2 regions of the Paenibacillus rhizolycopersici genome follow, and region 1 is predicted to be linked to the other one. Evidence: predicted binding sites of a transcription regulator. Region 1 holds the regulator's gene; the other holds the start of a gene.
The links. Region 1 encodes LexA, which represses DNA repair genes until DNA is damaged. Its sites were predicted from a motif close to CGAACATATGTTCG; they were not measured.
Positions count from the first base shown of each region.

Region 2: the regulator LexA is predicted to act here: its motif matches at 7,194-7,207, upstream of IM700_RS22505 (YhjD family protein).

Region 1 is NZ_JADCNN020000009.1:168,403-183,764, reverse strand. Features, by position in the region: gene IM700_RS12310 (methionine gamma-lyase family protein) at 1-353, shown strand, start outside; gene IM700_RS12305 (MerR family transcriptional regulator) at 436-846, shown strand; gene glnA (type I glutamate--ammonia ligase) at 873-2,210, shown strand; gene IM700_RS12295 (hypothetical protein) at 2,530-3,084, shown strand; gene IM700_RS12290 (hypothetical protein) at 3,207-3,359, shown strand; gene lexA (transcriptional repressor LexA) at 3,466-4,092, opposite strand; gene IM700_RS12280 (LysM peptidoglycan-binding domain-containing protein) at 4,372-4,668, shown strand; gene IM700_RS12275 (DUF896 domain-containing protein) at 4,833-5,006, shown strand; gene IM700_RS12270 (hypothetical protein) at 5,019-5,549, shown strand; gene IM700_RS12265 (HAD family hydrolase) at 5,598-6,398, shown strand; gene IM700_RS12260 (FixH family protein) at 6,460-6,873, shown strand; gene metH (methionine synthase) at 7,118-10,561, shown strand; gene rnz (ribonuclease Z) at 10,660-11,598, shown strand; gene IM700_RS12245 (TIGR01457 family HAD-type hydrolase) at 11,798-12,616, shown strand; gene IM700_RS12240 (Fpg/Nei family DNA glycosylase) at 12,638-13,456, shown strand; gene IM700_RS12235 (deoxyribonuclease IV) at 13,446-14,300, shown strand; gene IM700_RS12230 (cyclic-phosphate processing receiver domain-containing protein) at 14,355-15,362, shown strand, end outside.
Region 2 is NZ_JADCNN020000038.1:600-15,961, forward strand. Features, by position in the region: gene recG (ATP-dependent DNA helicase RecG) at 1-1,473, shown strand, start outside; partial or broken gene murQ (N-acetylmuramic acid 6-phosphate etherase) at 1,660-2,568, shown strand; gene IM700_RS22480 (PTS transporter subunit EIIC) at 2,611-4,062, shown strand; gene IM700_RS22485 (MurR/RpiR family transcriptional regulator) at 4,144-5,004, shown strand; gene IM700_RS22490 (stage VI sporulation protein F) at 5,080-5,397, shown strand; gene IM700_RS22495 (TetR/AcrR family transcriptional regulator) at 5,638-6,330, shown strand; gene map (type I methionyl aminopeptidase) at 6,337-7,083, shown strand; gene IM700_RS22505 (YhjD family protein) at 7,284-7,670, shown strand; gene IM700_RS22510 (DNA polymerase IV) at 7,667-8,902, shown strand; gene IM700_RS22515 (YolD-like family protein) at 8,899-9,234, shown strand; gene IM700_RS22520 (hypothetical protein) at 9,939-12,185, shown strand; gene IM700_RS22525 (hypothetical protein) at 12,211-12,966, shown strand; gene IM700_RS22530 (glycosyltransferase family 2 protein) at 13,010-14,407, shown strand; gene IM700_RS22535 (response regulator transcription factor) at 14,542-15,351, shown strand.

The DNA of each region.
Region 1 (15,362 bases):
TTGAGAAAGCGGGATTCCAAAGCCGGCCAGGATGGCAGGATCCGCGCACGGATCTTATCCAAGCGATTGCCTTTAGTGCACCGGAGCAACTCATTGCGTTCGTGCAGGGCATTCAACGGGCCGCTGCTGTAGACGGCCACGTCGTACCCGAGGCTTGGGATATGCCGGGTTATGAACACCCGGTTATTATGGCGGCCGGGACATTTATTCAAGGCGGAAGCCTGGAATTGTCTGCGGATGCTCCGATTCGCGCCCCCTATATCGCTTATATGCAGGGCGGCTTAACCTATTCTCATGTTAAATTTGGTCTCCTGACCGCACTTCAGACGATGAAGGATCGTAACTTGTTGTAAGTTATCCTAACATATCTATTGACATGTCAGGATAACTCACATATGATAAGGTCATGAGAATCGAAATGGAAGGTTGAGAGCGATGAGTGAGGAAATTCGCAGAAATATGGCCTTGTTTCCTATAGGTATCGTTATGAAACTTACGGATTTAACGGCAAGACAAATACGATATTACGAGCAGCATGAATTGATTGTACCTGCGCGAACCTCGGGGAATCAGCGAATGTTTTCCCTCAATGATGTCGAACGCTTGCTGGAGATCAAGGGCCTCATCGATAAAGGCGTGAACATCGCCGGGATCAAGCAAGTCATGAACCCAATGTCCCGTGAATCTCTAGATGCGACGGTCATCACGAAGGATACCGAGGAGAAGCGGAAGGAAATGACGGATTCCCAAATTTACCGTATGTTGAAGCAGCAGTTGGTGTCAGGTAGCAAACCGGGGCAAGTTTCTTTGATCCAAGGCGAACTGTCGCGGTTTTTCAAAAAATAATAATCTAAACGTTGGGAGAGGTTAGGGTGAGTTACTCGAATTACACCAAAGAAGACATTTTACGCATCGCCAAGGAAGAAAATGTACGTTTTATTCGTTTGCAGTTCACAGATTTGCTGGGAACGATTAAAAACGTGGAAATTCCGGTCAGCCAATTGGAGAAGGCGTTGGACAACAAGATGATGTTTGATGGTTCTTCCATCGAAGGATATGTTCGTATCGAGGAGTCCGACATGTATCTCTTCCCGGATCTGGACACTTGGGTCATTTTCCCTTGGGTGACGGAGGATCGCGTAGCACGTTTGATTTGTGATGTATATATGCCTGACGGTACACCGTTTGCCGGCGATCCGCGTGGGATTTTGAAACGCGCGCTGAAGGAAGCCGAAGAGATGGGCTACACCGCGATGAATGTTGGGCCGGAACCGGAGTTCTTCCTGTTCAAAACCGACGATAAAGGCAACCCTACTACCGAGTTGAATGACCAAGGCGGTTACTTCGATTTGGCCCCTACGGACCTCGGCGAGAATTGCCGCCGTGAAATCGTATTGACACTGGAAGAAATGGGCTTTGAAATCGAAGCTTCCCACCATGAAGTGGCTCCGGGTCAACATGAGATCGACTTTAAATACGCGAGTGCGATCAAAGCCGCTGACCAAATCCAAACCTTTAAATTGGTCGTTAAGACGATTGCTCGTCAGCATGGGCTTCATGCCACGTTTATGCCGAAGCCGTTGTTCGGCGTGAATGGTTCGGGGATGCATTGCCACCAATCATTGTTCAAAGGTAACGTGAACGCGTTTTATGAGGAAAGTGATAGCCTGGGCCTGAGCAACGAAGCACGCCACTATATGGCTGGTATCCTGAAGCATGCTCGCGCATTTGCAGCCATCACAAACCCAACCGTAAACTCATACAAACGTCTCGTGCCTGGCTATGAAGCACCTTGCTATGTGGCCTGGTCTTCGAGCAACCGCAGCCCAATGATCCGAATTCCAGCTTCCCGCGGCCTTAGCACACGCGTTGAAGTGCGTAACCCGGACCCGGCTGCTAATCCTTACTTAGCTTTGGCTGTGATGTTGAAAGCGGGCCTGGATGGCATCAAGAAGGAGCTCCCGCTGGTTGATCCAGTCGATCGCAACATCTATGTGATGTCTGAGGAAGAACGCGTGGAAGAAGGGATCCCAAGTCTTCCGTCCGACTTGAAGGAAGCGCTTGGCGAATTGCTGCGCAGTGAAATTATTAGCGAAGCGTTGGGTGACCATGCGTTGACTCATTTCTACGAGTTGAAAGAAATCGAATGGGACATCTTCCGTACCCAAGTTCATCAATGGGAACGCGATCAATATATGACATTGTATTAAGAATAAGTTTACGCATATCCCTCAACGCCTGGCGTTGGGGGATATTTTTATGTCGTTGTAGATCTTTCCATACATGGAGGAAGCCGAGAGAGCTAACCTTATGAATTATAAGGAGGCCCAAAACGATGGCTACAGAAACACTGGAAAGAGGTCAAATACGCATCGAGGAGCAAGAGGTACCTCAAATCACCAATGATATAAATGAATGTAACGCTCCATGTCCGCACTGTACCACTTCCTATAATGGCTGCACGATGAATCCGAACCATTATGGTTCCCACCGATGTGCTAACGGCCATACTTATTAGGAATGTTGGAGATGAGGAGGAAGGGGCTTATCCTGTACATTTTGATAGCGTTAGTCGGATGCAGCAATCAACAGCCGGGTTCAATCAAAACCTATGATAGACCTCAGAATCAGTCTGTAGGATTGTCACAAGAAAGAAGAGCGGTTATTTCGAAGGACCCGCAACTCGTTGAGATGGAGGAAATGAAAATAATGATTCGAATGGTCGAATTGTTAAATTCTGAAATCCAGAATCCAGTAAACGCAGCGATGTATCTCGACACATTGAATCATGTATTAGAACAAGAAGTGCGACCATCGGCTATACATTTGAATCAATTGGGGTATCCTTCGGTCTTGCAAAGTTTAGACCGTATCGTGCAAAGCAATACACAGGCAAAGGTCAATCTGACTAAAGGTCAACCAGCTGCTCAATACCAGAATCAAAATTACGATCAATATCAAATCAACTTGATGAATCGGCAACTTCAGCAAAGTCAGGAGTTATTTCGAGAGCATAAACAATTCATGGACGGAATCTACAAGAGAATGGAACAAAGTCATAACAATTATATGAATAATAGGTAAAAAAGGATAGGAACAATGATTTGACATCAAATGGTTTGTTCCTATTTACATACGTTTGAAAGTATTGGGTCAAGCTAAGCGCAAAGGATGGGGGAGATGAATTGAATTAAGGAGGTAGTCACATGGTGACCGAATTGAAAAGATACCAACGCCGTCGCTACCGGTTAAAGCAGTGGTGGATAGCAGAACGTGCCGGATTTGGTTGGGGCACACGCGGCCGCCGCGAAAAGACAGGCTACAATCTAATGCACTTCCTGGACCTCGAATGGGATTAGTAAGGGGGAAGGGAATGCGTAAGGCGGATAAACCAAACAGGACGAAGTCGATATAAACCCATCGCTTCGTCCTGTTTGATGTTATCATTGCCGCATATTTAGAAAATTAGTGCAAGTCGCGGAACAGACCGACGACTTTCCCCAGGATGGTCACATGCTTCAAACGAAGCGGTTCCATCGTTGAATTCTCAGGCTGCAAGCGAATATGGTCTTTCTCTTTATAAAACGTCTTGACCGTCGCCTCGTCATCTTCCGTCATGGCTACAACGATCTCTCCGTTGTTGGCCGTTTGCTGTTGGCGGACGATCACATAATCCCCACTATGTATTCCGGCTTCGATCATGCTGTCGCCAACCACGGAAAGCATGAATACTTCTCCGTCAGCAGCGTAATGCTCTGGCAGTGGGAAATAATCTTCAATATTCTCCGTTGCCGTGATCGGCATGCCTGCAGTTACTTTCCCGACAACGGGAACGCGGGCAATGCTATGTGCAAACAAATTGTAATTCTCCGACTCTTCTTGGCCCAACAACTCGATGGCACGCGGCTTCGTCGGGTCGCGCCGGATGAACCCTTTCTTCTCCAGGCGGTCCAGATGGCCGTGAACGGTGGAGCTGGACGCCAATCCGACGGCTTCCCCTATCTCACGTACGGAAGGTGGATAACCTTTGGCGCGTACTTCGTTGCGAATGAATTCAAGAATGGCCTGTTGCCGGCTCGATACCTTTGACATGTACGGATCAACCCCATTTAGTAACGTTTGGAAAAATTATAACACAGAACTTCCGTTCGTACAAACATTAGTTCTAAAAAGAGAGATCAATATACGGAAACTAAAAAAAATAAGAACAACCGTTCGAAAAAACTATTGAATCAAACAAATGTTCGTGTTATATTGATTACATAAAACAGAACACTTGTTTGGAGTGATGGTTATATGTTGAAGTACAGTTCCTATCAAAGCATCTACGAACAACCTTCTTTTCGTCGTCCTATGGAGAGAAGATTACATATGAGTACATTTCTGAAGAGTAGATTGTCCAAAATTGCCGTGCTTCTGATCATTCTCAGCATCACATGCACCGGTATGGTACAGGCCTTTGCAGCGTCCATCGACAACTCCGCCACGGAAGAGCGGGCAGAATATGTTGTAGTGATGCCTGGAGATACCTTGTGGGAAATTGCCGTGGCTCATAAGCCTCAAGGTCAAGATACGCGAGTCTACATTCAGAAGTTGATGCGGACCAATGGGCTCGGTACCAGCTCGATTCAAGCGGGAGATACGCTGATGTTGCCCAACAAACATTAGAGGTTAACCGAGTTATGATATATAGGAAGAACCAGAGCTTGTTTCAAGGATGCGGGATGGGGTTGCCGTCGCCTTGACAAGCTCTTTTTCTCATGTCAAAGTAAGAATTAATGCCCTGTGTAACACCATGGGAAGCATAGTATATATAGAAGTGGGAGGAACTTATGGATATTGATGCGTTGGTTAAGCGGATTAATGAGCTGGCTCGAAAAGCCAAAGAAGAAGGATTATCGCAAGACGAGCTATTGGAAAGAGCCCAGCTTCGGGAAACGTATCTGCAAAACGTTCGCAGGAATTTTCGGCACCAGCTCGAGTCGATCGAGATTGTAGATAAATAGGGAGGAACGGGTATGGGTTCGTTTGATCGCAAAGTAGAACGTAATCAAGTAAGAATGAATAAGAAAGGCAAGGGACCGCAAGTTGGGCAGACGACGCGAAATTCACGGTCGACGCTTGGGGCAAACGGGGAAGGTGATGTTTTTAAAGGGCGCAACATCATTTTGCCTTTTCTCTTGTTCCTGTTAGCCCTTCTGTATGGCGGCGTAGGGATCATCGGCAATTCTGCGGAAGTGAACTCGGTGCTGTATTGGGCGACGATCTTTTTGTATATTGTGCTGGCTTTGGCCATTTTTCTTCGCAAGCCTTATTTGCGCATCAACAAGAGCTGGCTGTACACCTCGAAATTCAATCGTGATCGCATGCTGGATGCCGGTAACATTAGCAAAATCAAGGTTAGCCGGAACAAAATTGTGATTGAACCGAAAACACGGGAACCCAAATGGGTGTTCTACCGCACACGCAACCGCTTCGATACGGAAGCAATGGCCACGCGGTTGGAGCTGTATGCCAATACCCATCATGTAAAATTGGAGAAAGAATAGAATCACATTTGCAAGTATAAAGCGATAGAACGGAGAGGGCTGGGACGAATGACGATCAAAGCGGTATGTTTTGACCTGGACGACACGCTGCTCTGGGATGAGCGGAGCGTAAGAGAAGCTTTTGCGGCGACATGTGAAAGCGCGGCGGCCAAGTTGGGGAGATTAAATCCCGAAGAACTGGAAGAGGCAGTACGCCGGGAAGCCCGGAGCTTGTATGAATCCTATGAAACCTATCCTTTCACAACGATGATTGGTATCAATCCGTTTGAGGGATTATGGGCAACGTTCTCCGCAGGGGAACAACCGGAATTTCGCCAATTGGAGCAGCTAGCCCCGATCTATCGCAAGGAGTCTTGGCGGCGTGGTCTGCTTGCACTTGGAGTCGATGACGAGGTGCTGGCCGGCGAGTTGGCGGAGCAATTCGGACGCGAACGCCGCTCTCGTCCCCACGTATACGAGGAAACGTTCCAGGTTCTTAAGGAATTGAAAGGCAAAGTGAAGCTATTGCTGTTGACGAATGGTTGTCCGGCGCTTCAGCAGGAGAAACTGGATGGGGTGCCGGAACTGGCACCGTATTTTGATGAGATTGTCATTTCCGGAAACTTTGGCAAAGGCAAACCGGATTCGTCTATTTTTCGGCATGCGCTGGAACGGTTGGCGATCGAACCCGGTGAGGGGATCATGGTCGGGGATAAGCTGACGACGGATATCAAAGGTGCGCTCAGTGTCGGCATGACGGCTGTCTGGGTCAATCGGGACGGCAAAACGCTAAGCGGCGAAATCATACCGGATTATGAGATCAAACACTTGTCCGAATTGCATGAGCTTCTGGACAAGCTCTCCGGTTAATCTAACCTAAGAACGATCGACATGACGAGGCGGGAGCCGTCGCGGAAGGAGGGAAATCAGTATGCGAATTCAGAAGGTAACGGGGCTGTTAACCACCCTCGCGCTTGTGTTGGTCGTTATCGCCGGATGCAGCAGTAAAGAATCAACATCCGCCCAGGCGGATACGACGCTGGAGCCTATTCAGGTTGAGCTTGAGGTCGCACCCTCGATTGTCAAGATTGGGGACACGGTGAAGTTTGCCGCGAAAGTGACTCACCATGGTGAGAATGTGGATGATGCGAAGGAGGTCATGTTCGAATTTTGGAACACGGCCGACGACAACGCGAAGCATAGCCAGGTGAAAGTGAAGAGTGCCGGAAACGGGACATATGTGCTGGAGCATTCGTTTAAGGAGTCAGGGACCTATGAAGTGATTTCCCATGTCACCGCGCGGGATCAGCACTCCATGCCATCAAAGCAATTTACGGTGGAATAAGCTCGGACAAACCTGAAGATTAGCTGTTGCCCTTAAAGGGTGGCAGCTTTTTTTCGTTAATGGGATTTCCGAATTTTTCAAAAGGATGAACTCTAGTTTGTTCGGGTTTTAATTCTGAGTTGAACGATAGGATAACAATCCGTTGAATTGGGTGAAGAGACGTAATGAAATCGCCAATCTCTCTTTTCTTCAACGCTTTATTCTGTTAAACTAAAACATAACGTTTTACGGGAGGGACATGATCATGAGTAAACCTAGCCTGCTCGAAAGAATGAAAGAACGAATATTAATCCTCGATGGCGCCATGGGCACCATGATTCAGCAGGAAGACCTAACTCCGGCCGATTTTGGCGGCGAAGAGTTGGACGGCTGCAACGAAATGCTTGTGCTCACCCGTCCGGATGTAATACGCGGCATCCACGAGAAATATCTCGAGGCAGGTGCCGATTTGATCGAAACGAATACGTTTGGTGCGACATCCGTCGTGCTGGCTGAATACGATATCCCGCAAAGGGCACGTGAAATCAATTTGGCTGCGGCCAAGCTAGCGATCGAGGCTGCGGAAAAATACAGTACCCCGGAGCAACCCCGCTATGTCGTCGGTATTCTGGGACCAACGACCAAAACCTTGTCCGTTACCGGTGGCGTGACGTTCGACGAACTGACAGCCAGCTATGCGGAGCAGGCTTCGGCGCTGATTGAGGCCGGGGTTGATGCCCTGATGCTGGAAACCTCGCAGGATACCTTAAATGTGAAGGCGGGGAGCATCGGGATTAAGCGAGCATTTGCCGATACGGGGATCACCCTGCCGATCATGATCTCGGGCACGATCGAGCCGATGGGCACGACGTTGGCAGGCCAAAATATTGAAGCTTTTTACATTTCGCTGGAGCATTTGAATCCAATCTCCATCGGCCTGAACTGTGCGACCGGACCGGAGTTCATGCGCGACCATATCCGCACCTTGTCGGGTCTTGCGCAGGCGGCGGTCAGCTGCCACCCCAACGCAGGTCTGCCGGACGAAAACGGCACTTACCACGAGTCTCCGGATTCTCTCGCCCAGAAAATGTCGGCGTTCGCCGAGCAAGGCTGGCTGAACATTGCCGGCGGTTGCTGCGGAACGACGCCTGCTCATATCGCCGCGTTAGCGAATACGCTGAAGGATTTTCGGCCGCGGGAGTTGACAGGCAGCCATCTGCCGGCGCTTTCCGGGATCGAGCCGGTTTACATTGAATCGGAGAATCGTCCTTATTTGGTCGGGGAGAGAACAAACGTTCTGGGTTCGCGTAAATTTAAACGGCTGATCGTAGAAGGGAAATACGAAGAAGCTTCGGAAATTGCCCGTGCTCAGGTGAAGAACGGAGCACAGGTTGTCGACGTTTGCGTACAAGACCCTGACCGCGATGAAGCGGAGGATATCAAGAAGTTCCTTGAACTGGTCGTCAAGAAAGTCAAGGTACCGCTAATGATCGATACGACAGATCCGAAGGTGCTGGATTTGGCGCTCCAATATTGTCAGGGCAAGTCGATTATTAACTCCATTAACTTAGAAGATGGCGAAGAGAAGTTCGAACATGTAACGCCGCTGATTCATAAATACGGGGCGGCCGTAGTTGTCGGTACCATTGACGAACGCGGGCAAGCGATCACGCGGGAAGACAAGCTTGAGGTCGCTAAACGTTCGCACGATCTCCTAGTTCACAAATATGGACTCAAATCGGAGGATTTGATCTTCGATCCGCTCGTGTTCCCGGTGGGTACCGGGGATGAGCAGTATATCGGCTCGGCCAAGGAAACGATTGAAGGGATTCGCCTGATTAAAGAGGCCCTGCCGAAAGTTCACACCGTGCTGGGAATCAGCAACGTATCGTTTGGTTTGCCGGAAGCCGGCCGCGAAGTGTTGAACTCCGTGTTCCTGTACGAATGCACCAAAGCGGGTCTCGATTACGCGATCGTCAATACGGAGAAACTGGAGCGTTACGCCAAAATTCCGGATGAAGAACGCCGTCTGGCTGAAGAACTGATTTATCAAACCAACGACGAGACGCTGGCCGCCTTTGTGGCTGCCTTCCGTAACAAGAAGGTGGAGAAGGTCGAGAAGTCCACACAGCTCACGCTTGAGGAACGGTTGGCTTCTTATGTTGTGGAAGGCACGAAGGAAGGCTTAATCCCCGATCTGGAAGAAGCATTAAAGAAATACACCGCGCTTGAAGTCATTAACGGTCCTCTGATGGCGGGGATGGAAGAGGTCGGCCGTTTGTTTAACAACAACGAGCTGATCGTTGCCGAGGTCCTGCAAAGCGCCGAGGTGATGAAGGCGTCGGTGGCCTACCTTGAACCGTTTATGGAGAAGAACGAGACCAGCGTCAAAGGGAAAATCATGCTGGCGACTGTCAAAGGCGATGTGCATGATATCGGCAAAAACCTGGTCGAGATCATTCTGTCCAATAATGGTTACCAGATCGTCAATTTGGGCATAAAAGTACCACCGGAGCGCATTATCGAAGCGTATCGGAAGGAAAACGCCGATGCGATTGGTCTATCCGGTCTTCTGGTGAAATCGGCGCAGCAAATGGTGACAACGGCGCAGGACTTGCGAAATGCCGGTATCGACGTTCCAATCCTTGTGGGTGGTGCCGCATTAACCCGCAAATTTACCAAAACGCGGATTCGGCCCGAGTACGACGGCATGGTCGTTTACGCCAAGGACGCAATGGACGGCCTCGATTTGGCTAACAAGTTGATGGATCCGGCCGCCCGGGAGCAAATGCGCCTTAAAATGGAAGAGGAAAAAGAGACCGATCAGGCTGTTGCAGTTGCTGAACCGCTGCCGGAACTGACCCGCGTGGAGCGGTCCAAAATTTCAACGGATGCGCCGATTTATCTTCCGCCCGATCTGGAACGGCATGTGCTTCGCGATTATCCGATTGGTCATATCACGCCTTATATCAATATGCAAATGTTACTTGGTCATCATCTTGGGCTTCGCGGTTCGGTGGAACAGCAATTAGCGTCAGGCGAAGCAAAGGCGGTACAGTTGAAGGAGACGGTCGACCAAATCCTTCTTGAAGCAGTAACGGATGGCATTATTCGCACGCAAGCCATGTATCGGTTCTTCCCGGCGCAATCGTCCGGCAACGACGTTCTCATTTATGATCCGGCCAAGCCTGGCAAAGTGTTGAAGCGATTCAGCTTCCCGCGGCAAAAGGTTGAGCCATACCTCTGTTTGGCGGATTTCTTGAAGTCCGTGGACAGCGGGCAAATGGATTATGTTGGCTTCCTGGTCGTCACGGCCGGCCAAGGTGTTCGGGACTTGTCCGAGAAGTGGAAGGAACAAGGCGACTATCTGCGCTCCCATGTGCTGCAGGCGGTAGCATTAGAGCTGGCGGAAGCCCTGGCTGAGCGGGTGCACCATATTATGCGAGATACCTGGGGCTTCCCGGATCCGGCGAACATGACGATGAAACAGCGCCACGGCGCTCGTTATCAAGGGATTCGCGTGTCGTTTGGTTATCCGGCCTGCCCGGATCTTGAAGACCAGCAATTGTTGTTTGATCTCATGCAGCCAGGGGACATCGGCATTACATTGACCGAAGGCTTCATGATGGAACCGGAAGCTTCCGTTTCGGCGATGGTCTTCGCTCACCCTGAAGCGCAATATTTTAATGTAGACAAAGCTGGGGTATAATCCCATAAAGAAGCTCCTTGGAAAACCCTCCGAACTTCGGAGGGTTTTGGTAATCTGTACGTCATGCGAACCATTCTAGCGTAAAGGACGATAAAGGCATGGAACTCTATTTCTTGGGGACGAACGCGGGGGTACCGTCTTTGGAACGGAATGTGACCTCAGTGGCTTTGCGTCTGCTGGAGGAACGCCGTTCTCTCTGGCTGTTCGATTGCGGTGAGGGCACCCAGCATCAGATCCTGCGATCACCGCTGAAATTAAGCAAATTGGAAGCAATTTTTATCACCCATCTTCATGGAGATCATCTGTTTGGTTTGCCCGGACTCATTTCGAGCCGTGCCTATCAGGGAGGGGATACCCCCCTGGTCATTTACGGTCCAAAGGGCTTGAAGAAATTCATAGAGACGACGCTTTCGCTTAGCGAATCGCGTATTAACTATAAGCTGGAGATCGTGGAGCATCAAGGCGGCGTCTTGTTCGAGGACGAAACGTTTCGGGTCGAGGCGGCACTGTTGGAGCATCGAATCGACAGCTACGGTTATCGGGTGATTGAAAAAGATTTACCCGGTAAGCTAGACGCCGCCGTATTGGAAAGGTACGGAATTCGTCCCGGCCCACTGTACGGCAAACTTAAACGCGGCGAAAGCGTCGTGGCCCCAAGCGGCGAAACGCTGCATGCGAAGGATGTGCTCGGAGAACCTAAAGCCGGGAGAATCGTGACCATTCTCGGCGATACGCGCCCGTGCAATTCCGCATTAACCTTGGCCCAAGAGGCTGATATGCTTGTACACGAGGCAACCTTTTTGGATGAACTGGCGAAAACCGCGCACGATTATCATCACAGTACAGCCAAGCAAGCGGCGGAGGCTGCCAAGGAAGCCGGTGTGCAGCAACTTTTGCTGACCCATTTCAGCTCGCGCTACAAATCGGATGATCAGCTGTTACGCCTGCAGGAGGAAGCCCGGGCGGTATTCCCGAACGCGCAACTGGCCCGTGAACATGTGCTATATCCAGTGGCGCGCCGCTGCGGGAGGAAATAATTATTTTCCGGGAAAGCGCAGGAACTGACAGGGCATTTCAAAGTTTGGCAAGGGGAAAAGGTCCTGTTTTTTCACCATTCGTGCTGGTTCGACGCCAGGTGGCGGATCGAAGCTCTTTTTTGACACGGCCTCGAAAACATAACGGAAAAATTTGCCTGATCGCGGGTTTCCTAGGTACAATAATAGGAGACATCGTTGAATGGAAAGGATGAGGATTTTGCCAAAGGATTGGAAGGCCTATCTCATTGATTTGGACGGCACTTTATATCATGGGCCTAAGATGATCCCGGGTGCGGATGATTTGATCTCCGCCTTGCGTGCAAAGCGGATTCCCTTCCTGTTTGTTACGAACAATTCCTCGCGGACGCCTGCGGAGGTCGCCGCGCATTTGGAGGCGATGGGCATATCGGCCCGGGCGGAGGAGGTTTGCACGTCAGCGGTTGCAGCAGCCAGGTATATAGCCGAGGATCAGCCGGGCTGCAAGGTGGCGGCCATCGGCGAAGCCGGACTTACAAAGGCGCTAAATGAAGCTGGACTCCAGTTGATCTCGGAAGAACCGGATGTGGTGGTCCAAGGCATTGATCGCCACTTTACATACGAAACGTTAACCCGGGCTGCAAGGTGGATTCGAGGGGGAGCGCGTTATGTTTTAACCAATCCCGACTTGCTGCTGCCCACTCAGGAGGGTTTGATGCCTGGGGCCGGAACTCTTTCTGCGGCCATTCAGGCGGCCTCGGGCGTGAAGCCTGTGGTGATCGGTAAACCGGCGGCTCCCTTGATGGATTTTGCCATTGCTAGGCTTGGACTAGCGGCTTCGGAAGTGGCGGTCATCGGAGATAATCTGCATACGGATATTGCTGCAGGAGTGAATGCCGGCTGCGGGACCATTCTGACATTAACCGGTGTCACGACGGCCGACAACCTGCCGGACTTTGTGAAATCTTCGGGCGTGTCGGCGGATGTCGTATGTCGTGATCTGGCGGAAGTCAGAACATGGATCTGTGGATCGAACTTATAAGAATGAAGGGAAAGATGCACCATGCCGGAATTGCCGGAGATGGAAAATTATCGAATACAGCTTTCGCAGTATATTTTGGATCTCCCGATTACCGAGGTCGTCGTAGGCCGGGAGAAATCAGTGAACTTACCGGGGGAGGAGTTTATCCGGGAACTGATAGGAAGACAAGTGATTTTCGTCGAGCGCCGGGGCAAACATCTTCTGTTCCACCTGGATAACGGACGAAGATTGCTGCTCCACTTGATGCTTGGCGGGTTGCTGTACCTCGGTTCCAAGGAGGACCGCTCGGATCGCAGCACTCAGGTCGAAATTACCTTCGGGGAGTCCCATGTGTTGTATTTCATTGGGTTGCGTCTTGGTCATCTGCATCTACATAGCGCCAAGGAAGCGGAGGAACTGCTGTCTCATCTGGGGCCGGAGCTCCTTGACCGGCGGATGAACGCAGAGCGGTTTACCGCTCTGCTGCGCAAGCGGCGGGGAAGCCTGAAGACGACGCTCGTTAATCAGGATGTCATCGCCGGAATCGGGAATTGTTACGCGGATGAAATTGCATTCGCCGCCGAACTGCTGCCGACGGCTAAACTGCAAAATTTGAGCGACGAGGATTTTTCTCGCCTTTACCAAGCAGTCCGGGACGTGCTCATCGAGGCGACGGAGGCCGGCGGGTATATGGAGATGCCGCTGACCCGGGACGACAAGCTGACTGGAGGATCGAACGATACATGCCGGGTGTACGACCGGGAGGGAGAGACTTGTCCGCGTTGCGGCGACACCATCGTGAAAGCGGAAATGAACGGGCGCAAAGTGTTTTACAGCCCCGGCTGCCAGCATGACCGTTAAGGTGAAGGTTGGGGGACATTTAAGCATACGGGGCGGCTACTTTGGCGCTGCCAAGGCCGCCCTGCAACTGGGGGCCGGCGCTTTTCAGTATTTTCCGAAAAATCCGCGAAGCCTGACGGTGAAACCGTTTGATCCGCGGGATGCGGAGCAGTGCCGAATGCTGTGCCAGAAGCATGACCTGGCCTCGATAGCGCATACGCCTTATCCCAGTAATCTCGCCATTGGCAAGGACGCTGACGAGGACGCCTACAACCGAGTGGTGGCTTCGCTACGCAACGACCTGGAAATCGCGGAAGCGTGCGGCTCCATTGGGATCGTTGTACATTTTGGCACATTTAAGTCAGGAAACCCCTTACAAGGATATCAAAATATTATACAATGTATTAATGATGTGCTCTCCGGTTGGCGGGGCTCGGCAAAGCTGCTCATCGAGAACCAGGCTGGTGATCACGGCGACATGGGGATGACGATCGAAGAGTTGGTCCAGATCCGCAACCTGTGCCGAGATTCGGAGCGCATCGGCTTTTGCCTGGATACCTGTCATGCTTTTGGAGCGGGGATGTGGCAAGGCGAAGGAGATGAGAGCTTCACGGTTAAAGCCAAGGAGCTTCAGTTTTGGGACGGTTTATGTGCCGTCCACCTGAACGATTCAAGATACCCGGTATTATCGCGCAAGGACCGTCACGCCCGAGTGGGCCAGGGCCATATCGGTGAAGCCGGCTTTCGCTGGCTGCTGCAGATCGACGCGATCCGGAAATCCCCGCTTATTTTTGAGAGCGAAACCGGGGAAGATGGGACCTACAGAGAGGATATGGAGCGAGTGAGACGGTGGGCGGAGGCCTAGAAAGACAACCTGACTCCGCTTGGAGTGAAATACCGCGGGAAAGGAAGAACACTATTGATTCATGTATATATGGACGATTTTCGCCGATGTCCGCAGGGATTTACGTTAGCGCGCACCGTCGAGGAGTGTCTGGAGCTGCTTCGTTTGACGGAAGTAGACATCTTATCGCTGGATTACGATATGGGACCGGAAGAACCTACCGGGACGGAAATGGCGGCTGCCATGGTTCGGGAAGGACTTTTTCCGAGAGAGATTTATCTTCACACCTCCAGCATTTCCGGAAAAAAAAGCATGTACGAAATCCTGTACCAAGGCTTGCCGGAGCAAGTTCAGTTGCATAACGGACCGATTCCGTTCGAACGGTTGGAGGATATCGCCCGAAACTGCAAAGTGCCTCCGCATTCCAAATGGATTTGCACGGCCAATCATGGCTTTGCGCCCTATGCGCAGGAGGAGTTGCGCCGCACGTTCGGCAGCGTAAAGAGTTCCATGCTCATCCCCGGCGAAGTATTTGCAGCCTCGCTGCAGGCGATGCCAGAAAATGTGCAGCATCAGCTGCGTCAAGCTCCGCCGATTTTTCTGCGGCATACATTCCTGGTCGATTGGGAGTGGTGCCCGGGGGAAGCGGAAGAGGTGAAGCCGGAGGATTGGCTTGAACCGCTGCGGAAGTATTTGATGGCCGATTTTCGACTTCCTGGGGCCAAAATAGCTGTACAGGCGCGCAAATCGGACGATGGACTTTGGTCGGGAACGGCACTTGAACTTAAGGACCGTCTGCAGGAAGCGCTAAACGATGTCTCCGTTGCGGATTTCGTGGTGCGGGATGCCGATTGGATCATCTCGGTGTTTGCGGGAACAGACCGGATTTATGCCGGTGTGGCGCATCCGCAAGATAACCTTTCTGATTGGAACGGCGGCGCGATCCGCTTCCGTAAGGAGGAGGGTCAAATCTCTCGGGCGAAATTCAAGCTTCTGGAGGCCGAATCGGCCTTCGGCATTCCGTTCGAATCGTTCCGTGAAGCGCTGGATATCGGCGCGGCACCTGGCGGTTGGACCTCGTTC
Region 2 (15,362 bases), on a different contig from region 1:
ATCCTGCGGCTACATCAGCCGCAGGATAACGAGGAGGGGCAAATCGCCCGACGCCGTATGGTGTACGAGGAGCTGTTCCTGTTCCAGCTCAAGCTGCAGGCGTATCGGGCGATGAACCATGATCGCATGGACGGGGTGGCGCATGTCGTGGATAACGCCACGATTCGGGAATTTGTGCGCAGCCTTCCGTTTGAGCTCACCGATGCGCAGAAGAAGGTCGAGCTGGAAATTTTGCAGGACATGCGCTCGACTTACTGTATGAACCGGCTGCTGCAGGGAGACGTTGGCTCCGGCAAGACGGTCATTGCTGCAATTGCCCTGTACGCGGCGGTGAAGTCCGGGCACCAGGGCGCTTTTATGGTGCCGACGGAAATTTTGGCCGAGCAGCATATGCGCTCCCTCACCCGGTTGTTCGAACCGTTTGGCATCACGGTTGGTTTGCTGACCGGCAGTATTACGGGACGCAAGCGTAAGGATTTGCTTGGCTCCCTGCAAATGGGGCTCACCGATATCATCGTTGGCACGCATGCGTTGATTCAGGAGGACGTATTTTTTCGTTCGCTCAGTATGGTGGTTACCGACGAGCAACATCGATTTGGCGTTAATCAGCGCAGTATTTTGCGGCGCAAAGGCTTTAACCCTGACGTGTTGACGATGACGGCCACGCCGATTCCGCGCACGCTCGCGATCACCGCCTTTGGCGACATGGACGTATCGACGATCTCGGAGCGGCCGAAGGGGCGCAAGCCGATCACGACCTATTGGGTGAAGCACAGCATGATGGACCGCGTGCTTGGCTTTATTGATCGCGAGGTGTCGCAAGGCCGTCAGGCCTACGTAATTTGCCCGCTCATCGAGGAGTCGGACAAGCTGGACGTGCAGAATGCCATCGACCTGTATGTGTCGATGCAGCAGGCGTTCCCGAACATGAAGGTCGGATTGCTGCACGGCCGGATGACGGCGGCCGAGAAGGACGAAGTGATGCGCGCGTTCTATGAGAACGAGGTGCAGCTGCTCGTCTCGACGACCGTCGTCGAGGTCGGCGTTGACGTGCCCAATGCCACGCTGATGATTGTGATGGATGCCGATCGGTTCGGCCTATCCCAGCTTCACCAGCTGCGCGGGCGCGTTGGCCGGGGAGAGCACGCGTCGTATTGCGTGCTCATCGCCGATCCGAAGTCGGAGGTCGGTCAGGAGCGGATGAAGGTCATGACCGACACGGACGACGGCTTCGAGGTGGCGCGGCGGGACCTGGAGCTCCGCGGTCCCGGGGATTTTTTCGGCACGAAGCAAAGCGGCGTGCCGGATTTTCGCGTCGCGGACATGGTCAGCGACTATGCGGTGCTGGAGGCGGCGCGGGACGACGCCGCCCGGCTGGTGGCGGGCGAGACCTTCTGGACGTCGCCCGAATACGGCCCGCTGCGGGATTATTTGCGGCGGGAGCAGATTTTTCAAGGTGAGCTGATCGACTAACGAAACATTTAGCAAGGATGGAACCGTTCGCGGGATATGCGGGCGGTTTTTTTGCGCCAAAATAATAATAAATAACATGCCTTGAAATATAATTTCATCCATAAAATAATATGTTGAAATAATATCTCAATTGCATTATAATCAAGTCGAAAACGATTACAACCATGTGGATCCACACAAAGGAGAGTAACCTATATGTTGGAAAATCTGACAACCGAGGCAAGAAACGAGCGGACCATGCGCTTGGACGAAATGGGTGTGACCGAGTTGCTTAAGGTGATGAATGAAGAAGATGCCAAGGTAGCCGGAGCGGTAAACCAAGAGATTCCGAAAATCGCCGAGGCCGTGGCAGCCATCACCGAGTCGCTCCGCAAAGGAGGCCGGCTGATTTATATGGGGGCCGGCACAAGCGGACGGATCGGGTTGCTGGATGCGGTGGAATGTCCGCCAACGTTCGGGACTTCCCCGGACCAGGTGGTTGGGCTGATCGCTGGCGGAAGCAACGCTTTTATCAAGGCTGTTGAGGGAGCGGAGGATCGGGCCGAGCTGGGGATGGTTGATCTGCAAAATCTCGGGCTTACCGGAAACGATGCAGTCGTCGGATTAGCTGCCAGCGGGCGTACGCCTTACGTGATCGGCGGATTGGAATACGCCAAGCGTATCGGTGCTAAGGCGATTAGCATCAGCTGCAACAAGAATGCAGCGATCAGCTCCATTTCCGACATTGCTATCGAGATTGAGAACGGTCCTGAAGTATTGACCGGGTCGACTCGGCTCAAGGCAGGAACCTCGCAGAAACTGGTCTGCAATATGCTGTCTACGGCCTCGATGATCGGCTTAGGTAAGGTATACGGCAATTTGATGGTTGATGTTCAGCCCACCAATGAGAAGCTGGCGGATCGGGCGAAGCGAATCGTAATGGAGGCGACCGGTTGCGATGTCTCTACCGCTGAAAACGCCTTGGACCTTGCCGAGGGGAAACCGAAACCGGCGATCCTGATGATCTTGACGGGATGCACGTATGCGGTGGCCTTGGAAAAATTGGAGCAGAGCCACGGGTTTATCGGTAAGGCTGCGAAGTCTACGATGCAGTGAAGAAACAAATAAGACCATCCCATAGGGGCAGGAGGCTTCCCAATGAGCAAATTTGAAAGCATGGCAAAACGGATTATGGAATCCATCGGCGGTTCCGGCAATGTGGAGCAATTTACGAACTGCATGACCCGGTTGCGCGTTTCGGTCCTGGATCGCAGCCGGATCGATGAGACTGGGCTCAAACAGATCGATGGGGTACTTGGTGTGGTTGATGACGAGACGTATCAAGTTATTCTCGGGCCGGGTGTTGTCAACAAGGTCGCAGAGGAGTTCGGTAAGCTTCTGCAAGCGGAGGGGAATGGCGGCGACGGGGCAGCAGCTGGCGGCAAAACGACGCCGTTCCGCGAAGGCTCCGACATCAAGGCGGAGCTCAAGCAGAAGAACAACACTCCTTTCAAAAATTTCTTGCGGAAAATCGGCAACATCTTTATTCCATTGATTCCTGCCTTGGTGGGAGCGGGGATTATCAACGGCATAGCCGGTTTGATCAACAACCTGGTTACCTCCGGGAACGCTGCAGACTGGCTGCTTACGCTCCAACCGATTATTAGCGTGATTGGCTCGGCGTTCTTCGGGTATTTGACGATCTTTGCCGGGGTGAACGCCGCGAAAGAGTTCGGAGGTACGCCAGCGCTCGGCGGAGCCGTGGCGGCGATCATCGTCGCACCGGCGGTGGCGAATATCTCCTACACCTACCCCTTGTTTGGTGAAATTAAGCTTAACGCGGGGCAGGGCGGAATCATCGGGGCGATTTTGGCCGCAGGATTCATTTCTTTGCTGGAAAAATGGATCCGTAAGCGGATGCCGGCTGCAATTGATATCATCGTCACTCCTACCATTTCGCTGTTGATCGCAGGCCTGGTTACCGTGTTCTTCCTGATGCCGGTCAGCGGGATTATCTCCCAGGGCATCGGACAGGTAACAACTTGGCTGTTGGCTCATGGCGGACCACTATCTGGATTCGCCCTAGCTTCGCTGTTCCTGCCGCTGGTCATGTTCGGCTTGCACCAGGCGCTGATTCCGATTCATGCCGAATTGATTTCTCAGGTCGGATACACCGCTCTGCTGCCGATTCTGGCCATGGCGGGTGCGGGACAGGTCGGCTCGGCGATCGCCATTTATGTCAAGCTGAAGCATAACACGCGATTGCGTAATATGATCAAAGGGGCCTTGCCCGTCGGGTTCCTTGGTATCGGCGAACCGCTTATTTACGGGGTCAGCTTGCCTCTGGGCCGGCCGTTTGTGACCGCTTGTCTCGGCGGTGGTTTTGGCGGCGCGGTGCTGGGCTTGTTCGCGATGACGGGGAATTTCGTCGGCTCGGTGGCGATCGGTCCTTCCGGACTCGTCCTGATCCCGCTGATTCAAGGTCCAATGGGGATTGGCATGACGATTCTCGGTTACTTATCCGGGTTGATCATCTCCTATGTGGCCGGCTTCTTGCTCACTTACTTCTTAGGTTTTACAAAGCAGATGCTTATAGAGCATAATAGATAATACAGCTAGCGGAGGAACGTTTGGCGGCCTTATATCAGGCCGCCGCGTTTCTTTTGTATTTGTATCGGAAATACGGAGGGGATGACCGTGACGACGGGAAGCATACTTACGCAAATGGAGGCGGTGCTGGAACAACTGCCCGAATCAGAAAGAAAAGCGGCTCAATATATTTTGACGGCTTCGGCGGAGGTCTCCGGTTTAAGTATTCATGCGGTCGCTGATAAAGCGGGGACCAGTGCGGCGGCGATTACCCGGCTATGCCGTTCGCTGGGGCTAAGCGGATTTCCTGATCTGAAAATGCGTTTGTCGGTTGATAATGCCAAACCACAAAGGCCGGGTTATTACGATATCGAGCGCGGAGAGACGATTCAAACCGTCATTCAAAAGACGGTGTCCAACAGTGTCCAAGCCATTCAAGATACGATGCTTCACCTGCAGCCGGAATTAATCGAGCAGGTGGTGGACAGCTTCCGAAAGGCCTCCGTCATCCATATGTACGGGGTGGGGGCTTCGGCTATCGTAGCAGCGGATGCCGCACAGAAATGGCTGCGCCTGGGGAAGCAAGCGTTCGCGCTACAGGATGAGCATCTAATTGCAGCCGCGCTGGCAAGCGCTCCGCCAGGGGCCTTGTTTATGGGCGTCTCTTACAGCGGAAATACCAAGGAAGTACTGCAATTGTTCCGGGTCGCCCAAAAGTATGGTGTACGTACCATCGGCTTGTCCCGTTTCGGCAATCATAAAGTATCCGAGCTCGCCGATTTGATGCTGTACACGCCGCAGGCACCTGAAGCGACCCTGCGCAGCGGAGCGTCTGGCTCGCGCCTGGCTCAACTGGTTATGATCGATATTTTATTCTTCGCTTATGCCTCAACGCAATACGAGGAGACGATCGTCAGATTGGGACAAACCCATGAAGCGACGACGTTCCTTAGACAGAGCTAGCGACTTGCGAGTGCTTTCGGATTTAGAGGCACTATGGACAGCCTTCCCGTCATATAGTAGAGGTGAAGTCCGGAAATGACGGGACAGGAGGTGCTAGTCACAGTGCCCAGTTATCATCAATATGGAATCAGTCCGCAGCTGGTCGAACGGGTTAAACTCAAAATGAAAAATCCGGCGATCAAGGACCGGGTCAAGCAGGTCGTCGACGGCCTCACCCGCGCGGATTTGCAGGATCGCGTCAAGGTACGCAGGCTCGTTAGAACGGCCTCTTCTGTGCTTGGCGAAAGACTGAGCGGCGCTCAGGAAGAGCAAATCGTCCAATTTGTCATCGATCAGCGAATCGACCCGCGCAATACGCTTCACTTGCTGCGGTTATGGGGAATGTTCCGTTAAGCAGCGCGCGGCGATACAGCGGTAACGGGTGATAAGGCCCTGGGGAAATGGTGCCCCGGCGGCCTTTTGCTATTTCCGGAGGTTGTTTTTGGAAAGAGGATGCGCTAAGACGGGGCTGGTTAAGCTAAACGAGAAATCATCGGTTAGGCTTAAAAATCCGGGTCTTTCCCGCTTGCCAATTTACTCAAATTGTTTTATATTGACATGAGAGTAGGTCAAAAATAAAAGGGGATGAGGCGGATGACACCGCGTACGAAGGAACAAAATGAAGAGATCCGATTGCGGCGGCTTGCTCAAATTCGTATGGCGGCCGCTGATGTATTTCTTGATAAAGGTCTGACGCTGGAAATTCGGGATGTAGCAGCCGAAGCCGGGCTCGGTTACGGAACGGTTTACCATTATTACAGTAATAAAGGGGATTTGCTGCACGACGTGCTTTGGACAGCGATGGATCGAGCCGGGGAATGGATGGGCAGGGGAGCCCCCGGGGACATTCACCCTAAGGAGGGCATTGACTCAAAGGCGGATCCCCTCGTGGCGGAAGGTGCCCGGCTGCTGAAATTGTGGGCCGAAGATCACGGCGTTTACTTGTTGTATAAATTGGCGGCGGAAGACTTCCGCTTGCTGCCGGAGGCGCGAGCGTTACCGCTGACGGATGCATTCCGCCGCGAGGTGCTGCTGCCATTTGCAGCGGTGCTTAGGCGCGGCCAACCGCTTGATCCTGGCGAGATCGTCGCTTCCGGAACGGCTGACCGGGGGGCGAACGCGGCGGAGCAAGTCTCGCAGGCGGAAATGCTGCTGGCCGCCTTGGCCGGTTGCGCGAGCTTTCCGCTGCGCCGCGGGACGCTGGATCGTGAGGCAGAGGGCATCGCTCGCTTGTTATTGCATCGGCTATCGGAGCGCACCATACCCGATGGACCATTGAAGGAGTGAAGACAAATGATTATATTAAAATCTCCGCGGGAGATCGAAGAGATGAAGCGGGCGAACCAGATCGTTGCGGACTGCCATCGGGAGGTCGCCAAAATGATTGGGCCCGGGATCACGACGCAGGAGATCAATGATTTCGTGGCTCGGCATATTACAAAGCTGGGCGGCAAGCAGTTTACGAAAGGTTATAACGGATTCCCCGCCGAAACCTGCGCCTCGGTCAACGATGTGGTCGCCCACGGGTTCCCGTCGAACCGGCCGCTGCAGAACGGCGACCTGCTTAAACTGGACATTGTCGCGGAAGCGGACGGCTGGTTCGGAGATTCGTGCTGGTGTTACGCTGTGGGTCAGGTGAGTCCCGAAGCGGAAAGGCTGATGCGGGTGACGAAGGAATGCCTGGAGCTGGGGATTGCCCAAGCGCTCCCGGGCAACCGGTTAGGTGACGTGACTTCGGCCATTCAGAAACATGCGGAGGCAAACGGCTATGCCGTCGTACGCGATCTGCTGGGTCACGGGATCGGGCGTAGTCTGCATGAGGAGCCTAACTATGAGCATATCGGCGTGGCGGGCAAGGGAATTCGTCTTAAGGAAGGCATGGTGTTTACGATCGAGCCGATGATCAACGAAGGCACGTTCCGCATTGCGATTGACGACGACGGCTGGACGGCGCGCACGGCGGACGGCAAATGGTCGGCCCAGTATGAGCATACGATCGCGCTGATGGCGGACGGACCGCTGATTTTAACAGCTCAATAAGCGTCAATAGGAAAAGAGGCTGATTCCCAAAGTCCGACGGACAGGGGGAATCAGCCTTTTTCATGCGCATTCACCCTGCCAAATTATCCAACATAAACCTGTTGCCAGAGGGAATGTTTGTTCGTATTATGAATATAATAGGAACAAACGTTCTGATTAGAGGGTGAGTTTATGACAGACAGCATGAAGAAGGGAGCGGCATGAGCCCGGTTCCTTGGCAAACGCAGGAGGAGGCGGAGATAATCAAGCAATACGTGCTGCTTCCCCTATTGCTCGATGCGCTGGAACGGGACCGGCGCATTTTGGCGTCGGCTTCGCTGAAGCTGCCGCAGGTGTATAAGGGGCTGATCGGTTTGCTTCAGAACGCCGCAACCGCCGATCTGACCCAGGTGCGCCAAAGCATGCGCGAGCATGGATTGAAGGTGTTTGAGGAGCGGCGGACGAATCTGGGGATTGAAGCCCGCTATTTATGCCGGGGCTACACGTATGAGTTTTCCATGCTGTGGGGGCTGGTTAAAGCGGAGCTGATCAGCCGGCTTTACACCTATCTCGGGATGGATGTAACGAAAGAGGGGATGTTCTCATGAAATCGGAACGCGTGATCATGATGGCGGATTGCCAATCCTTCTACGCCAGCGTGGAGAAGGCTGATCATCCGCAGCACCAGAACCGCCCGCTGATCGTGGCCGGGGATCCGGAACGGCGCTCGGGGATCGTGCTGGCCGCTTGTCCGCTGGCCAAACAGTATGGAGTGACAACGGCGGAGACGCTGGGCACGGCTTTGGCAAAATGTCCGGACCTGGTGGTGATGCGGCCGCGTATGGAGCGGTACATCGCCGTGTCGATGCAGATCACGAACATCATGAAGCAGTTTACCGATCTGGTGGAGCCGTACAGCATCGATGAGCAGCATCTCGACGTGACCGGCAGCCTGTCGCTGTTCGGCGAGCCGGAGACGCTGGCCCTGACCATTCAGCAGAAAATCCGCCGCGAGACCGGCATCTACAGCCGTTTCGGCATCAGCTACAACAAGGCAGTCAGCAAAATGGCCTGCGACAATTTCGCCAAGAAAAATGCAAACGGCCTGTACGTTCTGCCTCGTGAAGCCGTTCCGAAGGTGCTATGGCCGCTGCCGATCCGGCAAATGTTCATGGTCGGCTCCCGCATGGAGCGCCATCTGCTGCGAATGGGCATCCGCACGATCGGGGAGCTGGCGAACCTACCGCTGGCGCGGCTACGGCAGCGCTGGGGCGTCAATGGCGAAGTGCTGTGGCGACTGGCCAACGGCATGGACGACTCGCCGGTCGACCCGAACAGCCATCAGGGGGAGAAGTCGATCGGTCATGAAATGACGTTGCCCCGCGACTACTATTCGATGGAGGAGACGGCGGTACCGCTGCTGGAGCTGACCGAGCTTGTCTGCCGCCGGTGCCGGGAAAAGGGCTACATGGGCGGGGTTGTCAGCGTTGGCTGCCGGGGGGCGGATTTCGACCATCCGACCGGGTTTTACCGGCAGATGAAGCTGCCCGATCCGACCAACGTGACCATGCAGGTTTACGACGGGGTGATGCGGCTGTTCCGCCGTCATTGGGACGGCCAGCCGGTCCGCAAGGTGGGGGTCACGTTAACCGGGCTGGTGCGGGACGACGAATACCAGCTGACCTTGTTCGATGAACGGCCGAGATACCAAGCGCTCGAACGGGCCACCGACGAGATCAAACGTCGTTATGGGGAATCGGCGATTTTTCGCGCGGTATCGCTGACGGGTGCCGGTCAGGCGCGGGATCGAGCCGGCAAGATTGGAGGGCATTACCGATGAAAGGAAAGCTGTATGGCAACGGATTATGGGAGTCGTCGCGGATGATGCTGCCGGAGCACAAGGAGGCGATTTTGCGGGGCAACCGCAGCCAGGAGCGCAAGGCGCGGTCCTTCCTCGACGAACAGGAACTTGAGCGGATTTCACGCCTTCTCACGACCTCGCTGCAGACCGGGAAGCCGGTGCGCCTGCATCTCTTCGGGGAATGGCAGGGGCGGGAGGTCCTAGGAACCGTGACGAGAGTCGACCCCGGAGGGCGACAGGCGCGCCTTCAGACCGAGGCCGGTCCCGAGTGGATCGCGTTCGCGGACATTGTTGGAGCCGAGACCGATTAGGCAAGTCAACGACGGGTAAAGCCCGCGTTAAACGAAGGTAAATCTATTAAGCTGCTGATCTGCCGCTGGCGGATGGGGAGCTTATTTTGTTAACGTCTGGTGAAATCTGTATTTCGAGTCCCAAGATGGAAAAGGGCGGGAAAACGTCATTTTTTAGGAAGGAAGTCGCCGATCAAGGCGGGATGGCCCGACGAAAATCCGTCATCGTAAACGACGGAAAAACGCTAGTCCCAGGCTGGGACCAGGGAAGCTTTTTTTGACAAGGGCTGTAACCTTAGAAAATCGTGGAAAACCGCAGAATGACGATATTTTCAGACAAGACTTTGGTATCAATTTTGTAACCATTATGGAAAAGGGTGTAAAAATTGAGCGAAACCTAGATGAATTTTGTACGTCTAATATCACGAAATGACCAAGCGGGACAGAGATGCCGAAAATCCGTCTCCCCCGGAAAACAGCCCCAGCTGTAAAACACTCCCATTAGCCTAGTTACATGATAGGGGCGCTTGGTTCATGATAAATAGTGATTTTGAGAAGCGGAGGTGCGAATCGGCCATACTGAATCATCACCTGTATAGCTGCATAGAAAGCGGCCGTTCGATAGGACGCTGTGCTCCTCGGGAATGTCGGCGTGCGGCCGGGGGATTCGGTTGTTCAGAACGAGCACGAAAAGAAGAACAGCGAGGTGAAATAAGGGTAATCCGATGACGACATTAGCGAAAAAAAGGTTGGCGATGGGGCTTGTCCTGGCGGGCGTCTTCATCGCAGGCTGCGTGGTTCTGGCCGTTCTAAATTGGCCGCCGCCTCATTACAGCTATGCGGCAAAGGACGGAACGGAGCTGAAGTTCCGTACCGAAGGCGACAAACTTCTCGCCTATGACGGCGAAAGCAGTTGGGAGGAGTTGTTCGTCAAAGGCGTCAACCTGGGGGCGACGGTGCCGGGATATTTTCCCGGGGAATTTCCGATTACGGAAGACGATTACTTGCGCTGGTTCCAGCAGATTGATGACATGGGCGCAAATGTGATTCGAATTTATACGGTGCATAATCCGGTGTTCTACAAGTCTCTGGTTAAATACAACCGGGACAAGGGGAAGGACCCCCTCTATTTCATCCAAGGCATCTGGTCGCCGGAGGAGCAGTTAATCGAGCAGCAGGATGCTTACATTCCCGGAATTAAGGAGGCTTTTCACCGAGAGATCGAAAAGGCGGTTAAAGCCGTTTACGGCGATTTGAAGGTCCCGAAACAGCCGGGAACGTCGGGCGGCAAGTATACCGCAAATGCCGGTCCCTACCTGATGGCCTGGCATATCGGCACCGAATGGGACCCGGAGATGGTGGATAACACGAACCGCAAGCACGCTGAACTTCCGCCGTATCAAGGGCAGCATTTCACGGCGACAGACGAGGCGAGTCCATTCGAGAGCTGGCTGGCAGAGCTGGTAGACGACACCGCCCAGAAGGAACGCGCGTACGGGTGGGAGCATCCCATCACGTTTACGAACTGGGTGACGACGGATGTGTTGCAGCATCCCGGTGAACCGTTGTTCGAGGAGGACCTGGCCAGCGTCGACGCTACGCATATTCGGCCCGTGGAATGGGAAGCGGGTTATTTCGCCGCTTATCATGCGTACCCGTATTATCCGGACTTTTTCCATCTAGACAAAACGCTGGAGACGATCCCTGATGGGGATGGGGACTTCAACACCTACAAGGCTTATTTGCAGGAGCTAAAAAATTACTATAAGGACATCCCGGTGATGATTACCGAATATGGCGTTCCTTCCTCGCTGGGCGTCTCCCACCTCGGACGGGGCGGACGGAATCAGGGCGGCCACAACGAGCAAGAGCAGGGAGAGATCAACGTCTCTCTGACGAAGGATATTTACGATACGGGGTATGCCGGTGCCATCTTGTTCATGTGGCAGGATGAATGGTTCAAGAAAACGTGGAATACGATGCGGTTTGAGATCCCGGAGGATCGACGCGCTTTTTGGTTAAACGTGTTGACCAATGAAAAACAATTCGGTCTGTTGTCGATGGGCCCTGGTAAAGAGGACGACCTCATGATCGACGGCAAGCTGGAGGATTGGGAATCCCTGCCGGAAGGGGAGGTCCAAGCCTGGGATCGTCCGTCGGCAGGGATCGACCGATTGCAGGTCACGCACGACGAAGCTTATGTCTACGTGGGTCTTCAGCTAAGCGACCCGTTCGACCCGGCCAAGCGGTTGATCCGGCTTGGCGCAGATACGCAGCCCGGCGGGAATCAGCCGGTGGCGGAGCTGCCTGGGCGAACGCTGAGCGACGGCCTGGAGGCGATCGTGGAGATCGGAAATGACGAGGAGACCGAAGTGCTGACGGCGCCAAGTTACGATTTCCATCGCCGGCTTTACGGGCGATACGGATATTGGATGCTTGACGATCCTACGGAGGAGCAAACTGTAGAGTTTCAACCTTGGAAGCTGGCGGTCAGCTTGACGATGACGCCGCCCGACACCCGCTTCGCTCATCCGTTCCAGGACATGACCGTCGGCAAGCTGATTCGCGGCACCACCGATCCGGGAAACGCCGCGTTCAATTCGCTTGCTTCTTGGCAGTACAGCGGCAATGAGGTAGAACTACGCATTCCCTGGATGCTGCTGGGCTTTGCGGATCCTAGCTCGCGGCAAGTGATTGACTACCGGCCTTTGAAGGAGGACCGGGCCTTCTCGACGACCGAATCGGACGGCCTGACCCTAATTCCATGGATCATGGAGCGGGGCGAAGCGGGGGTTCTGGGTCCGGGAACGGAAAGCGGAGAAACCCGGGAAAACGTCTCATTGGACGCATTCCCGAAATACGTGTGGCAGCCATGGGAAACCGTGCAGTATACCGAACGGCTCAAGTCCGGTTATTACGCCCTGCAGGCGTTCTACCAAAGCTTGCCGGATCGGCGAACGACGGGAGAATAACTGGCGCCGAAAGGAGGAAAACAGGATGGCGGGTCAGCATCTTGGACTGGCAATTGCCTTTATTTATGTATGCCTGGGGCTGATCGGCATAGGCATGCTGCTCTTGTTTTATATGAAAATCCGGCATTTGCGCATTCAGCGCAAAACGAAGGAATATCAGCGGAAGCATCAGGATTACTTCCTGTTCCTCCAAGCCCATCTGGGCGATGCCGAGGAGCTTCCGCTACCGCCCGGCAAGCTTGGGGATCTGGAGCGGCGGGTGATCCAGCAACGGGTAACCGAGTGGATCGAACAATTTAAGGGCGATTTGCAGCAGAAGTTGATCGCTTTATGTTACAACGCCGGTTTTGTCCGGGAAGACCTGAAGTTGCTCGACAGCTTGTTTTACGGGCGGCGGATCGCCGCTGCCTACCGCCTCGGCGGAATGCGGGCGGCCGAAGCGGTGCCGCGGCTGCTGGAGATGCTGAAGCATCAGAAATATAGTCCGCTGAGCATCGTGCTTGCCCGCTCGATCGCCAAAAGCGCGGAACAGGAGCAGCAGCTTAGGGATATGCTGGTCCATCTCCTGCGCCACGGCAAGCCGATTCATCACCTTGCCGCCGATATCCTGATGGAGACACGGCTGGATGCGAGCCGGCTTCTGCTCCAGTTGTTGAAGGAGGATAACGAGGATTTGGTCAAGGTGGCGCTGGCTGCGATGCGAGGACAAGAAGTGCCGGAGGAGGCACCGGCACTGGGACGATTTGCTTTTGCGCTTGAGAGGAGGGAGACCACTGCTTAGAGATATTTTGCTGATCTATGGCCTGTTTGCGACGTATTACGTCATGACGGTCAACTTGGTTTATTTTTCGATCATGACCTTTTCGTTCCGGCAAATTCTTACGATCTTCCGCCGGGCTGCCTATTCGAAATACAACACGTTGTCCGGTTCCGAACTGGTACCGCCGGTTTCGTTGCTGGTGCCGGCTTTTAACGAGGAGATCACGGTCATCGAAAACGTCAAATGCCTCCTGACCCTGAATTATCCGACTTACGAAGTGATCGTGATTAACGACGGGTCCAAGGACAACACGCTGGGGGTGCTGCGGGACGAATTCGAGTTGATGCTGCTGCCGGATCCGGACATCCGTCACACGATCGACTGCCAACCGATTACGGCGGTGTACCATAACCCGAAGTATCCACATCTGTACGTCATCGACAAGCCCAACGGTGGCAAGGCCGATTCGCTGAATGCCGGCATCAACCTGTCGCATTATCCGCTCATCTCTTCGATCGATGCCGATTCGCTGCTGGAGAAGGATGCGTTGATCCGGATGGCCCGCATGTATATGGAGAACCCGGAGGAGACCGTCGCCATCGGCGGCGACGTGCGAATCGCCAACGGCTGCGTGATCGAGAACGGGGCGGTGAAGGAAGTTTCGCTGCCCCGTAAAATCTGGCCGATGTTCCAGGCTACGGAATATCTGAAGGCGTTCCTCGGAGGGCGGATCGGTTGGAGCTCGATCAATGGGCTGATCATTGTGTCGGGAGCGTTCGGCCTGTTCCGCAAGGATTATGTCATCGCCGTCGGCGGTTATCGCGGAGGGTATCCCGGCGAGGATATGAACATCATCATCAAGCTCCACCGTTATATGCTGGAGAACAAGCTGAAATACCGTATTTCGTTTTGTCCGGAAGCGGTGTGCTGGACGCAGGCGCCGGATACGTACCGGATTCTGTCCAACCAGCGCAAGCGATGGGGCCGTGGTAATCTGAAGAACATGATTGAGAACTACGATATGGCCTTCAATCCGAAATACAAGGTGATGGGGCTCCTGACGATGCCGTACAACATCATTTTTGAAGCATTAAACCCTTATTTCAAAGTCACCGGGCTGCTCGCCCTGATCGGGTACACGTTGCTCGATATGACGCATTGGCGGGTCCTTGCGGTGTTCTGGCTGATCAACTTCCTCAGCGGTTACGTGCTCAGCATCGGGGCGTTACTCCTTGAGGAGCTCGCGTTCAAGCGGTTCAATAAGCTGTCGGACTTGTGCAAGCTGCTGTTGTTTTCGGCGTTCAAGTTTTTCGGTTACGCACAGCTCGGGGGATTGTGGCGGATTCAAGGGCATATCCAGTTTCTGCGCTACAACAATTCCTGGGGGACGATGACCCGCCAAAGCTGGCAGGACAAAGGGGAGGCGGCCGCCAAAACGGCGAAACCGGCCAAATCCGCATAGCCCTCGGGCATCTCTCCTCCCCCCGCTTCGCGGCCGGTGGCCGGAAAGGGGATGATAGGGTAAAGGGAAGGCTTGGATCCACGAAATAACCAAACAAGGATAAACTTACGGAAGAAGAAAGGCGGGAATGAATGATGTCAAACCTGATGGCACTGCAAAACCAAACGGAACGATCCGGCTTATATGCCGACATGGAACAACGCGTGAGGGAAACGGCCAACGAGGTGAACGGGGTGCTGTTCATTTATTCCGCAGGCGGCCCCTCTTACGTGGCTTCCCAAGTGCGGGGAATTCTGGAATCCGAACCGGGACCTCAGTTTGATGTATGGGGCGGAGACGAGCCGGGGAGCGTGGCGGTACTACTGCCGGGCCTGGCGCTGGATGCCGTCCATTATCAAGGCTTGCGGCTGAAGCAGCAGCTACAGGAGCGCATTGCCGATTATCGTCCGCGGATGGCGCTGTCCAGCTTCTCTACACGGGAGGAAATCACGCCGCAACTGCTGAGTCAAATGGAGGAGAAAGCCAAGCAGAATTACTCCGATGATATCCATATTTTTACGAAAGCGGACTTGCTGCTCGTAAAAAGCCGGATCCTGATCGTAGAGGGAGACCCGGCGGTACGCGAATTCCTACAAATCCGGCTGAATATGCAGGGCTATGAGACGATGATAGCCGATAACGGCATCACCGCCTTGGATTTGATCACCGATTGGAAGCCCGATCTGGTACTGACGGAGCTGAACCTGTATGGCATCGACGGTCTGCCTTATATTCATCAAATCCAGCAGGCGAGCGGCGAGGAGATGCCGAGTATCGTCGTCCTGACGGAACAACGCGTAGAGAAGACGATCAGCTTGTGCTTCCAAAACGGGGTGGACGATTACATCACTAAGCCGTTTTCCCCGGTGGAGCTGGATGCCCGAATTCGGCGTTGCATCCAATAATTTGACCCGAA